2 regions of the Cobetia sp. 2AS genome follow, and region 2 is predicted to be linked to the other one. Evidence: riboswitches for the same ligand, from Rfam matches in the RefSeq annotation. Region 2 holds a riboswitch; the other holds the start of a gene.
The links. Region 2 has a riboswitch for thiamine pyrophosphate ahead of tenA (thiaminase II). Riboswitches for the same ligand answer to the same signal wherever they lie in the genome.

Region 1 (4,344 bases), on a different contig from region 2:
AAGCGCGGCAGGGTGGCGTACCAGGCTTCCTTGTTGAGCTCGGTATCCAGTGCCGGGTCGGAGTCGCGGAACATTTCCCAGCCCTGGTCCGGGTGATTGATGATCCAGGCGGTGGCTTCGCCGACGGCGGCGAGGAAGCCGGCGTACTGGGTCTGCTTGCGCTCGTAGCTGTCGCTGTTGGCGACGAAGATCAGCTCGTCATAGGTCGGCACGCCTTCTTCCTCGATGTAGAAGGCGCGGCCCTTGACGCCTTCCTGGGCCATCTGGGCCAGCTCGAAGTTGCGGAAGGCGCCGGTGACGGCATCGACCTTGCGCGTCAGCAGTGACGGCGTCAGCGAGAAGTTGACGTTGGTCAGCGTGATGTCATCCAGCGTCAGGCCGCTGTGCTGCAGCATGGTGGATAGCAGCACTTCCTCGACACCGCCGACCGAGTAGCCGACCCGCTTGCCCTTGAGGTCGGCGATCGACTGGATGTCGCTGTCGGCGCGTACCACCACCACATTCAGCGGCGTGGCGACCAGGGTGCCGATACGTACCAGCGGCAGGCCCTGATCGATCTGCAGGTGCAGCTGCGGCTGATAGCTGATGGCGATGTCGACGCGCTCGGCGGCGGCCAGCTTGGGCGGCACGCTCGGGTCGGCGGGGGCGATCAGCTCGACATCAAGGCCGTGCTTCTTGAACAGGCCCAGCTCCTGCGCCAGCACCAGCGGGGCGTGGCCGGGGTTGGTGTACCAGTCGAGCATGACCTTGAACTGCGTCAATGGCTGCTCGGCGGTGGCAGCGTCCTTGGTAGCGTCATTGGCAACGTCCTTGGAGTCAGCATCAGCGCTCTGTTCGTCGCTGGCGGCTGGCGGGGCATCCGCGGTCGGTTCAGTACCGTTCTTCGCCTGTTCGGCGGCGCCGGCGGTCGCTTCGACGGCTTCCTGGCTTGCCACCGGCGCCGAGGCGGCCGAGTCGCCGTTCACTCCGACCTCGGCCTGTTGAGCGACGATTTCCGGCGCTGACTGGGTGCTGGTGGCGGGTTCTGCCTCGGCGGCGTGGGCCGACATGGCGGTGGCTGGCAGGCTGCTCAGGCACAGCGTGGTCAGCAGGGTGGCGAAGGCGGTGGACAGCAGTGAGGCACGCGGTGAACGTGTCGGCTGCGCTTTGCGCCGTGGCGCCGATGACGAAAGAGACATGGCGGAGTTCCTTGTGATCACAGGGTAGTGGTGCTGCCGTTCGTGGGCGGCAGTCGTCAGGCTCATGCAATTTGTGTCGAGCGTCGTTGCGTCTTTCGGTAACGCGATCTTGCGGTCATGCGGTCATGCAGTGTCTGCCCGAAGGCCAGTCGTCTTGACCCGGGTGTATCAGCTCAGGCGTGTCAGCTCAGACGTGTCAGCCGGTCGCGGTGCCATGGCATCAGGGCGCGCAGCAGCGCATCCAGCGAGAAATAGAGCAGCAGGGAGAAGGCGACCAGCACCAGCAGGGCGGCGAACATCAGGTCGATTTCCATGCGCGCGTTGGCGTTGAGCATCAGATAGCCCAGCCCCTGACTGGCACCGGCCCATTCCCCGATGACGGCGCCGATGGGGGCGGCGGTCGCGGCCATGCGAATGCCGGAGGCCAGTGCCGGCAGCGCGGCGGGCAGCTGGATGTGGATCAGTCGGCGCCATGGGCTGGCACCCAGGGTATGGGCAAGATCCAGCCAGCCCTGTCGGGTCTGACGCAGGCCGTCGTAGCCGGTGGAGGCGACCGGGAAATAGATGATCAACGTCGCCATCACCACCTTGGACAGCATGTCATAGCCGAGCCACAGCACCAGCAGCGGCGCGATCGCGAACAGCGGTATCACCTGGCTGATCAGCAGCATCGGCAGCAGCGTGCGGCGCAGGCGGGGAATGAAGGCCAGCGCCAGCGCGGTGGCAAGGCCGAGCAGAATGCCCAGCACCAGCCCGGCCAGTATCTCGCTGATGGTGACGCCAGCGTGATGGGCCAGCAGCGGCGCCTTCTGGATCAGTACCTCGAGCACGGCCTGCGGTGTGGGCAGAATGTAGGGTGGTACGGCGGTGACGGCAATGATCAGCTGCCACAGCCCCAGCAGGAGCAGCGCGCTGATGACGAGGTGACGCATGGCGTGCAGACGTTTCATGCGGCCTCCTCGCTATCACGCAGGCGGGCGATCAGTTGCGCCTGCGCCGGTGGCAGGGCCGGGTCATCCAGCGGCACCGGGCGTGCGGCGCCAAGCCCCGGCAGGCGTTCCAGCTCGGCGCCGTGGCCCGGGATGCGCGAGGGGCGCAGCACCAGCAGTTGATCGGCAAGGCGCAATGCCTCCAGCGGGTCATGGGTCACCATCAGGACGGTGCGGCCCCTGAGCAGGCGGCTGGCCAGATCATGCAGCTCCAGACGGGTGATGGCATCCACCGCCGAGAACGGCTCATCCATCATCACGACCGGTGCCTGCTGGTAAAGCGTGCGGGCGAGGGCGACGCGCTGGCGCTGACCGCCGGAGAGGGCGTCCGGCCAGGCCTGCTCACGGCCCTCAAGCCCGACCGCGGCCAGCAGCTCATGGGCAAGCTTGCGATTGCGCGGCCGCCGGCGCAGGTCATCGCCCAGCCACAGGTTGTCGATGACGCGCCGCCACGGCAGCAGCAGGTCCTGCTGCGCCATCCAGGCCACGCGGTCGGTCAGCGGCTGACCGTCATCGGTGGCGAGGTCGAGCTGGTGGAGGTCTGACATCTCCAGGCCGGCCAGCAGGCGCAGCAGCGAACTCTTGCCGCAGCCGGAGCGCCCAAGCAGTGCCGTCCAGCTACCGGCCTCCAGACGCGCGGAAATATCGCGGAACAGCGTGTGGCCGGCGTAATCGATTCGTGCGTTGTTGAGGGTGAGTCCCAGCGACACAGGCAATTCCGTGGTCAGGCGGCGTGCCGGCAGGAGGAAGCAGGTGACGCGCCATGCAGGGCACGCGTCGGGGATTCCCTCCGCCGGTATCAACCGGATCAGGTTCCAGGGGTTGTCGCGCGACGTATCGCTGCGGCTCTCAGCCCATCCTCGGGCACCCCCATCCAGGCCGACAGTGTAACGTCACTGTCTTGCCGGTGTCTTGTCCGACGCGGGTCAGGTGGGCAGGGCAGGCGGGCAGGGCAGGCGGTGGCTTTCCTGAGTGGGGCGAAACGGACTATGCCGATGTGCCACGCCTTGGGTATGCTGAGGTTTACTGTAACAAGACGTGTAGCCCAAGGAGATCATCATGCCCGACACACCGGATCTCTCGACCTGTTCCAGTTATCCCGTTCCCCCGCGGCGGCCGAGCACGGCTGAGGCCGTTGGCGAGCCGCGTCCCGTGCCCAGGGGCTGGCCCGAGGAGTCACTGACCCGCCGGCTCTCGACCTATCTGGGCCAACCGCTCGAGCCGCTGGCACTCGCCTGGCCGGATAGCGCCAACTGGCTATGGCGCCAGCGTGGCGGCACGCCCGGCCTCATCAAGCTGGCGCGCACCGGCCCAGACCATGACCCCTTCTGGCGCGCCATGCGCGGGGTCTTCGGCGCCGATCGCTGGGCGACCCCGGAGGGCCTGACGCGACTGGCGGGCGCCTTGCCCGCGCGCCTGCCGATTCCGCCGCTGCCCCTGACCTTTCTCGGGCGTCTCGATGGCGCGCCCATCTGGCACCTGCCGTGGTCCAGCGGGCAGCCGAGTGATCTCAGCATCACCTTCTGTGAGCTGCTGGGCGACCAGCTCGGTCGCCTGCATCAGGATACGGTGTCGGGCTTCGGTCAGCCGCTGGCGCAGCCAATGCCGCTATTGCACTGGAATACCCGTGTCACGCGCTTTCTCGCCCATCACCCGCGTTGCGCGGAACTCGGCACGCTGCTCAAGCGCACCTTCCCGGCACCGACTCGCGCGGTGTGGTGTCTGCCGGACATGCGCGCCGATCAATACCTGTGCGCTGCCACCGGCTGGGTATGGAGCGATTGGGAGGCGCTGGTGTGGGCACCGATCGAGTTCGACTGGGCGCTGGTGGAGTTGCTGCTGGAAACGCCGGAGCAGCGTCAGGCCTTCATGAAGGGCTATTCGCGCCATGGGCGCATGATCGATCTCGATGGCCAGCGTGAGCTGTGTCGTGCGCTGTTGTGGGCGATGGAGGCCTTCGGTCCGCGGTCCTATGCTGAGCTTGCGGCAGCCCCGGCCTGGGTCTCGCCGCGCAGCCTGGCGTGAAATCCGCGTGCTGCACACTGCAAGTACATGAAAGGTGTGAAATTTCTCTGCAGCCCCATCGCTGACATGGAATACTGTGGGTGAGTCGTCGTGGACGTCACTCGAGATCTGATGTAGGGCTTGGCGGGGGAGCACTCGTGGTAGAGAACCTG
Region 2 (4,344 bases):
TGATGTTGGCGGGGATGATGGCGCGACCACGTGCGACTTCCTCGCGCACGAAGTCCGCGGTGATCTCCTCAGGCAGGTTGGCACCGAAGCTGTGACCCGGGTGCTGGTGACCGAGGATGGCCTCGACCGCTTCACTGCCTTGATATTCGTCGCGCAGCGCGATGCGACGCTGATTTTCGCGAATCGCGATGTATTCCATCTCCGGGGTGATGATGCCCTGGCGCGCATAGTGCAGCTGGGTGACATTCTTGCCCGGCAGGGCACGACGCGGGCGGTGGTCCAGCTCGAAGCGCAGTGACGACAGGCGCAGGTCGGCCTGGCGCACGCGGCCATATTCACTGCTCAGCTGATTGAGCTGTTCGGTATCACCGCGTTCCTCGATCCACTTCTCGCGCAGCGGCGCCAGACCCTGGCGGATGTCGATCTCGACCGCCGGATCGGTGTAGGGGCCGGAGGTATCGTAGACGACGATCGGGGGGTTCTCTTCCAGACCGCTGGAGGTCTGGGTCGGCGAGCAGCCGATCTCGCGCATGGGCACGCGGATGTCCGGGCGGGAGCCTTCGATATAGATCTTGCGCGAGCCGCTCAGCGGCGCGATGGCGGCGGCGTCGACCTGTGCTTCGCTGGCGAGGTGGCGGCTGCCATCCTTGCGACCGGCACGCGCGCGTGCCTTGGGGGCAGCATCAGGCTGCGAGCCGAGCGGTGACTCGGCGGCGTTGATGGCTTGCGGGTCTTGTGTCGTCGGGGCAGTGCTCATGCAGGTCTCCTCAAAGGGCGACGTCACGGCTGACGTCATCATGGGAAGACCGTGCGCAGGGAGAGGATGGTCGTCGCCGACTCCTTGCCAACAGGTGGCCCGGGAGCGAGGCGGCCGCGCGCAGCGGCTGGCCATCAGCTTGATTCCTACGCCGGTCCTAACCGGTTCAGGTTCCACGGGACCCCTTGCTGGCAAGCTCGCGCGTCAGGGCGGCGAAGCATGCATGCAGGATCTCAGCCGGTTCCACCGGCACCCCGTCAAGCGTGTTCAGATTTCAATGCGAGAGGGTGTTGCCCGAAGCGTCAGGCTTGCCCCGGGGAGCATTCTCGCATCCAGGCTCTGTTGGCCTGTCAGCCATGCCATCCGTGGAGGATGGCGTCATCCCGAGCGGCTCATGGCGAGCGCCGGGACGTCAGTCTGTGATGCCTCAAGCGCGATCGAGGCCCATCTGCCAGAAGTCGATCTCGAGTCGCGTGGCGTCCCGGAAGACATCGACCAGTTCACCCAGTCGGCGCTCCGAGACCTCCGAGAGACGCGCATCCAGCCATTCACGCTCGGCTTCGACGGCTTCCTTGAAGTCATCGCTTGAGTACATCGCGATCCAGTCCGCGTATGGATTGTTCTCGATCTCGGTGGTGTCCTGATCGAGCAGCCACTCGGCGATCTCGCCGTAGCCGATCAGGCAGGGCGCGAGCGCCACGTGAAGATCGAGCAGGTCGCCGCGCTGGCCGCAATCGAGCACGTAACGGGTATAGGCCAGGGTGGCGCGCGATTCCGGCAGCTCGCTCAGGTCATCCTCGCTGATGCCCCACTCGCTGCAGTAGCCGATATGCAGATCGAGCTCGGTATTGAGGATGGTGTCGAGACTGGCCGTGGCCTGACGCAGCTCCGCGAGGGTGCGGCTCTTGTAGGCGGCCAGCGCCCAGGCGCGCGCGAAGTGGATCAGGAACAGGTAGTCCTGCTGCAGGTAATGGCGGAAGGACTCCTCCGGCAGACGACCTTCGCCCAGTTGGCGAACGAAGTCGTGCTCGAGATAGTCACGCCATTCCTCGGCGCAGGCACTGGTCAGGTCGTTGAAACTAGGCATGACGCATCCCTCGGTGAGCGTGCTGACGACCCGTGATGGGGCGACAGGTCTCTGGCGCAAGCGTGGCCAGTACCGGAACAGGAGCAGGGGAAAAGCGGGGGAGGTGCCGACAGTCACCGTGAGAAAGTGGTGACGATATCGAGTGGCATCGCTTCGCGCTTGATCCCTACGCCGGTACTAGCCGGATCAGGTTCGGCGGGATCGTCATTCACGCAAGGACATTGCCTGCGCATGACATCTCAGCCGGTCTTACCGGCACCCCGTCAAGCTGTGACATATGAGTCACGATGCAGCGAGTGTAACAGCCCTGCAGCGCAGAAGAAGGGCAGTGTGAGCAAAAATGCATACGACTTTGGGAGGCATGTCGAACGTGTGAAGAGCCTCAAGCGGGCTTATTTATGGAAGCCTCAAGCGGCAATGTTGGCCATGAGTGCCGGCAGGTGGCGCGCCAGTCGCGCAAGGTCACGTGGCTCATCGACATCCCAGCTGACCGGCAGGCAAGCGGCCGTTCTCCCGGCCTTGGCCAGCAGCTCTAAAGTGTCCCGGCAGACATGGGCATGACTCCAGCGGGGCAGCAGAAAGGCTTGCGGGCAGGGCGCCTTGAGGCCGATCAAGCCATAGCCGCCATCGTCGGTGGGCTGCAGCACCGCGTCGTGAGTGCGCAGTCTATGGGCTGCCTCGCGCAGACGCTGGCTGTCCAGCGCCGGCAGGTCGGAGCCCATCAGCAACACCGGCCCCTCGGGCAGATGTCGGGCCATGGCCCGGGACATTCGCTCACCGAGCTCCCCCTGTGGCTGCGCCTCGAAGGTGAGGTCGGCAGAGGCATCGACAACGCTTCGCAGCCGGGCTTCCAGCGCTACCCGCAGAGCCGCCTGTTCAGGTGCCTGACTCGACGGCTCGGCAGAGGGCGTCAGCATCACCACTACCTTGCCGAGGCGCGCGGCGCAGGCGTGGTCAACGATATGGCTCAGCATCCGCGCATAGAGTCGAGCTGCGCCCTCGGGGCCGAGTGCGGGGATCAGGCGTGTCTTGCAGTGGCCGGCGATGGGCAGGCGACCGAAGATGATGAGAGTCGGGCGCACCTCTGACGCGGCATCAACTGTGGGCAAGGTAGGCAATGCCGTATCACGCATGGGGCATGCCGCGCTGCTCACAGGCCTGCGCTGCGGCGCGATAGCCGTAGAGGCGTGCCAGACGTGCAGGGGAGACGCCACACCAGGCCGCCAGCCGCAGTCCCCACATCTTGACGATGGTGCGCCAGACGCCATGGGTCTCCCAGCGCCGACCGCTGGTCGTGACGCGCGCCGTCAGGTTCATTGGCGGGGTCAGATGCTTGAGCTGGGCACTCAGCCAGACATCTTCCATCAGTGGCATGTCGGCAAAGCCGCCGATGGCCTCGAAGGTCGAGCGCTGCACGAACTGGGACTGGTCGCCCGTGCTGATGCTGGTCAGCCGCGAGCGCAGATTCATCATGGCGGCGATCATCGGTAACCACGGCGACTCGCCCTTGATGCTGACATCGAAGCGGCCCCAGTCGCTGCGGCGATGCGTCGTGACGGCCTCTTTCAGCAATGCCAGCGCATTGTCGGGCAAGTCGGTATCGGCATGCAGAAACAGCAGCCATTCTCCGCGTGCACGTGCAGCTCCGGCATTCATCTGGCGTGCCCGGCCCGGCTCACTGTTCAGCACGACATCACACAGCGGTCGGGCCAGTGAGGGGGTGTCATCCGTAGAGCCGCCATCCACCACGATCACTTCACAGTCACCCCCCGCGCGCAGGCGACTCAGGGCAATCAGGGTTTGCACGATGCCGGCTGCCTCGTCATGCACCGGCATCACGATGCTCAGCCAGGGAGCGCGCGTCAGGTGCGTGCATGTGCTCGACAGGGAGTCCCGGTTGGCGGGCGTCCGTGATGCTGGGGGTGGCGGCTGGTTCATGGCGGCAGGCTCCGACGATGGCGTATTCGTTGGATCATACGCAGGAGTTCGTAGGCTGGATGCACGGGCGAGAGACGCTCTCTCAACGCGTCATCGTTCATTAAACGCTTGGCGTCGACCCAGTGTCGCTCCATGGCCACACAATGCCTAGCTGGCCATTGGGTGCATGCGGGGATACAGGACTACATTTCTGTAATTCGAAGGCGGGGCATGCAAGGCAGGTCTCTGAGTCTGCAGCAGGCAAGCGCTGCATTCATAGGCCCTCTGCCAGACAGCTCCTGGAAAGAGAGCCGGAAGAGAGGGTTTGGAGAAGAGGGCTTGGAGAAGAGGGCTTGGAGAGGAGGGCTTGGAGAGAGGGCTTGGAGAGAGCGCGTGAATAAGGGCCAGGGCCTCGGTTATCAAAAGCCCGTTCTGCTGGAGGTCAGGCCATCAATCGAAGGTGAGGCGATAGAGGCCAGCCGCGCCGCTATCTGAGGTGAAGTACAGGCTGCCATCAGGGCCGAACAGGACATCGAGCGGGCGAATCCAGCGCTGACCGCTACTGCTGTCCTGCAGACCGGTC

Region 1: linked by a shared signal. The riboswitch ahead of QD356_RS03100 (ABC transporter ATP-binding protein) and the one ahead of tenA (thiaminase II) in region 2 are both predicted to bind thiamine pyrophosphate.

What each region holds. Positions count from the first base shown of each region.
Region 1 covers NZ_JARWKQ010000001.1:721,744-726,087, forward strand. Annotated here, with positions in the region: gene QD356_RS03090 (ABC transporter substrate-binding protein) at 1-1,178, opposite strand, end outside; gene QD356_RS03095 (ABC transporter permease) at 1,361-2,128, opposite strand; gene QD356_RS03100 (ABC transporter ATP-binding protein) at 2,125-2,877, opposite strand; TPP riboswitch at 2,936-3,049, opposite strand; gene QD356_RS03105 (hypothetical protein) at 3,227-4,192, shown strand; gene QD356_RS03110 (potassium/proton antiporter) at 4,330-4,344, shown strand, end outside.
Region 2 covers NZ_JARWKQ010000004.1:47,356-51,699, reverse strand. Annotated here, with positions in the region: gene thiC (phosphomethylpyrimidine synthase ThiC) at 1-757, opposite strand, end outside; TPP riboswitch at 884-1,024, opposite strand; gene tenA (thiaminase II) at 1,185-1,844, opposite strand; TPP riboswitch at 1,991-2,117, opposite strand; gene QD356_RS12060 (TIGR04282 family arsenosugar biosynthesis glycosyltransferase) at 2,252-2,953, opposite strand; gene QD356_RS12055 (TIGR04283 family arsenosugar biosynthesis glycosyltransferase) at 2,970-3,680, opposite strand; gene QD356_RS12050 (sugar dehydrogenase) at 4,212-4,344, opposite strand, start outside.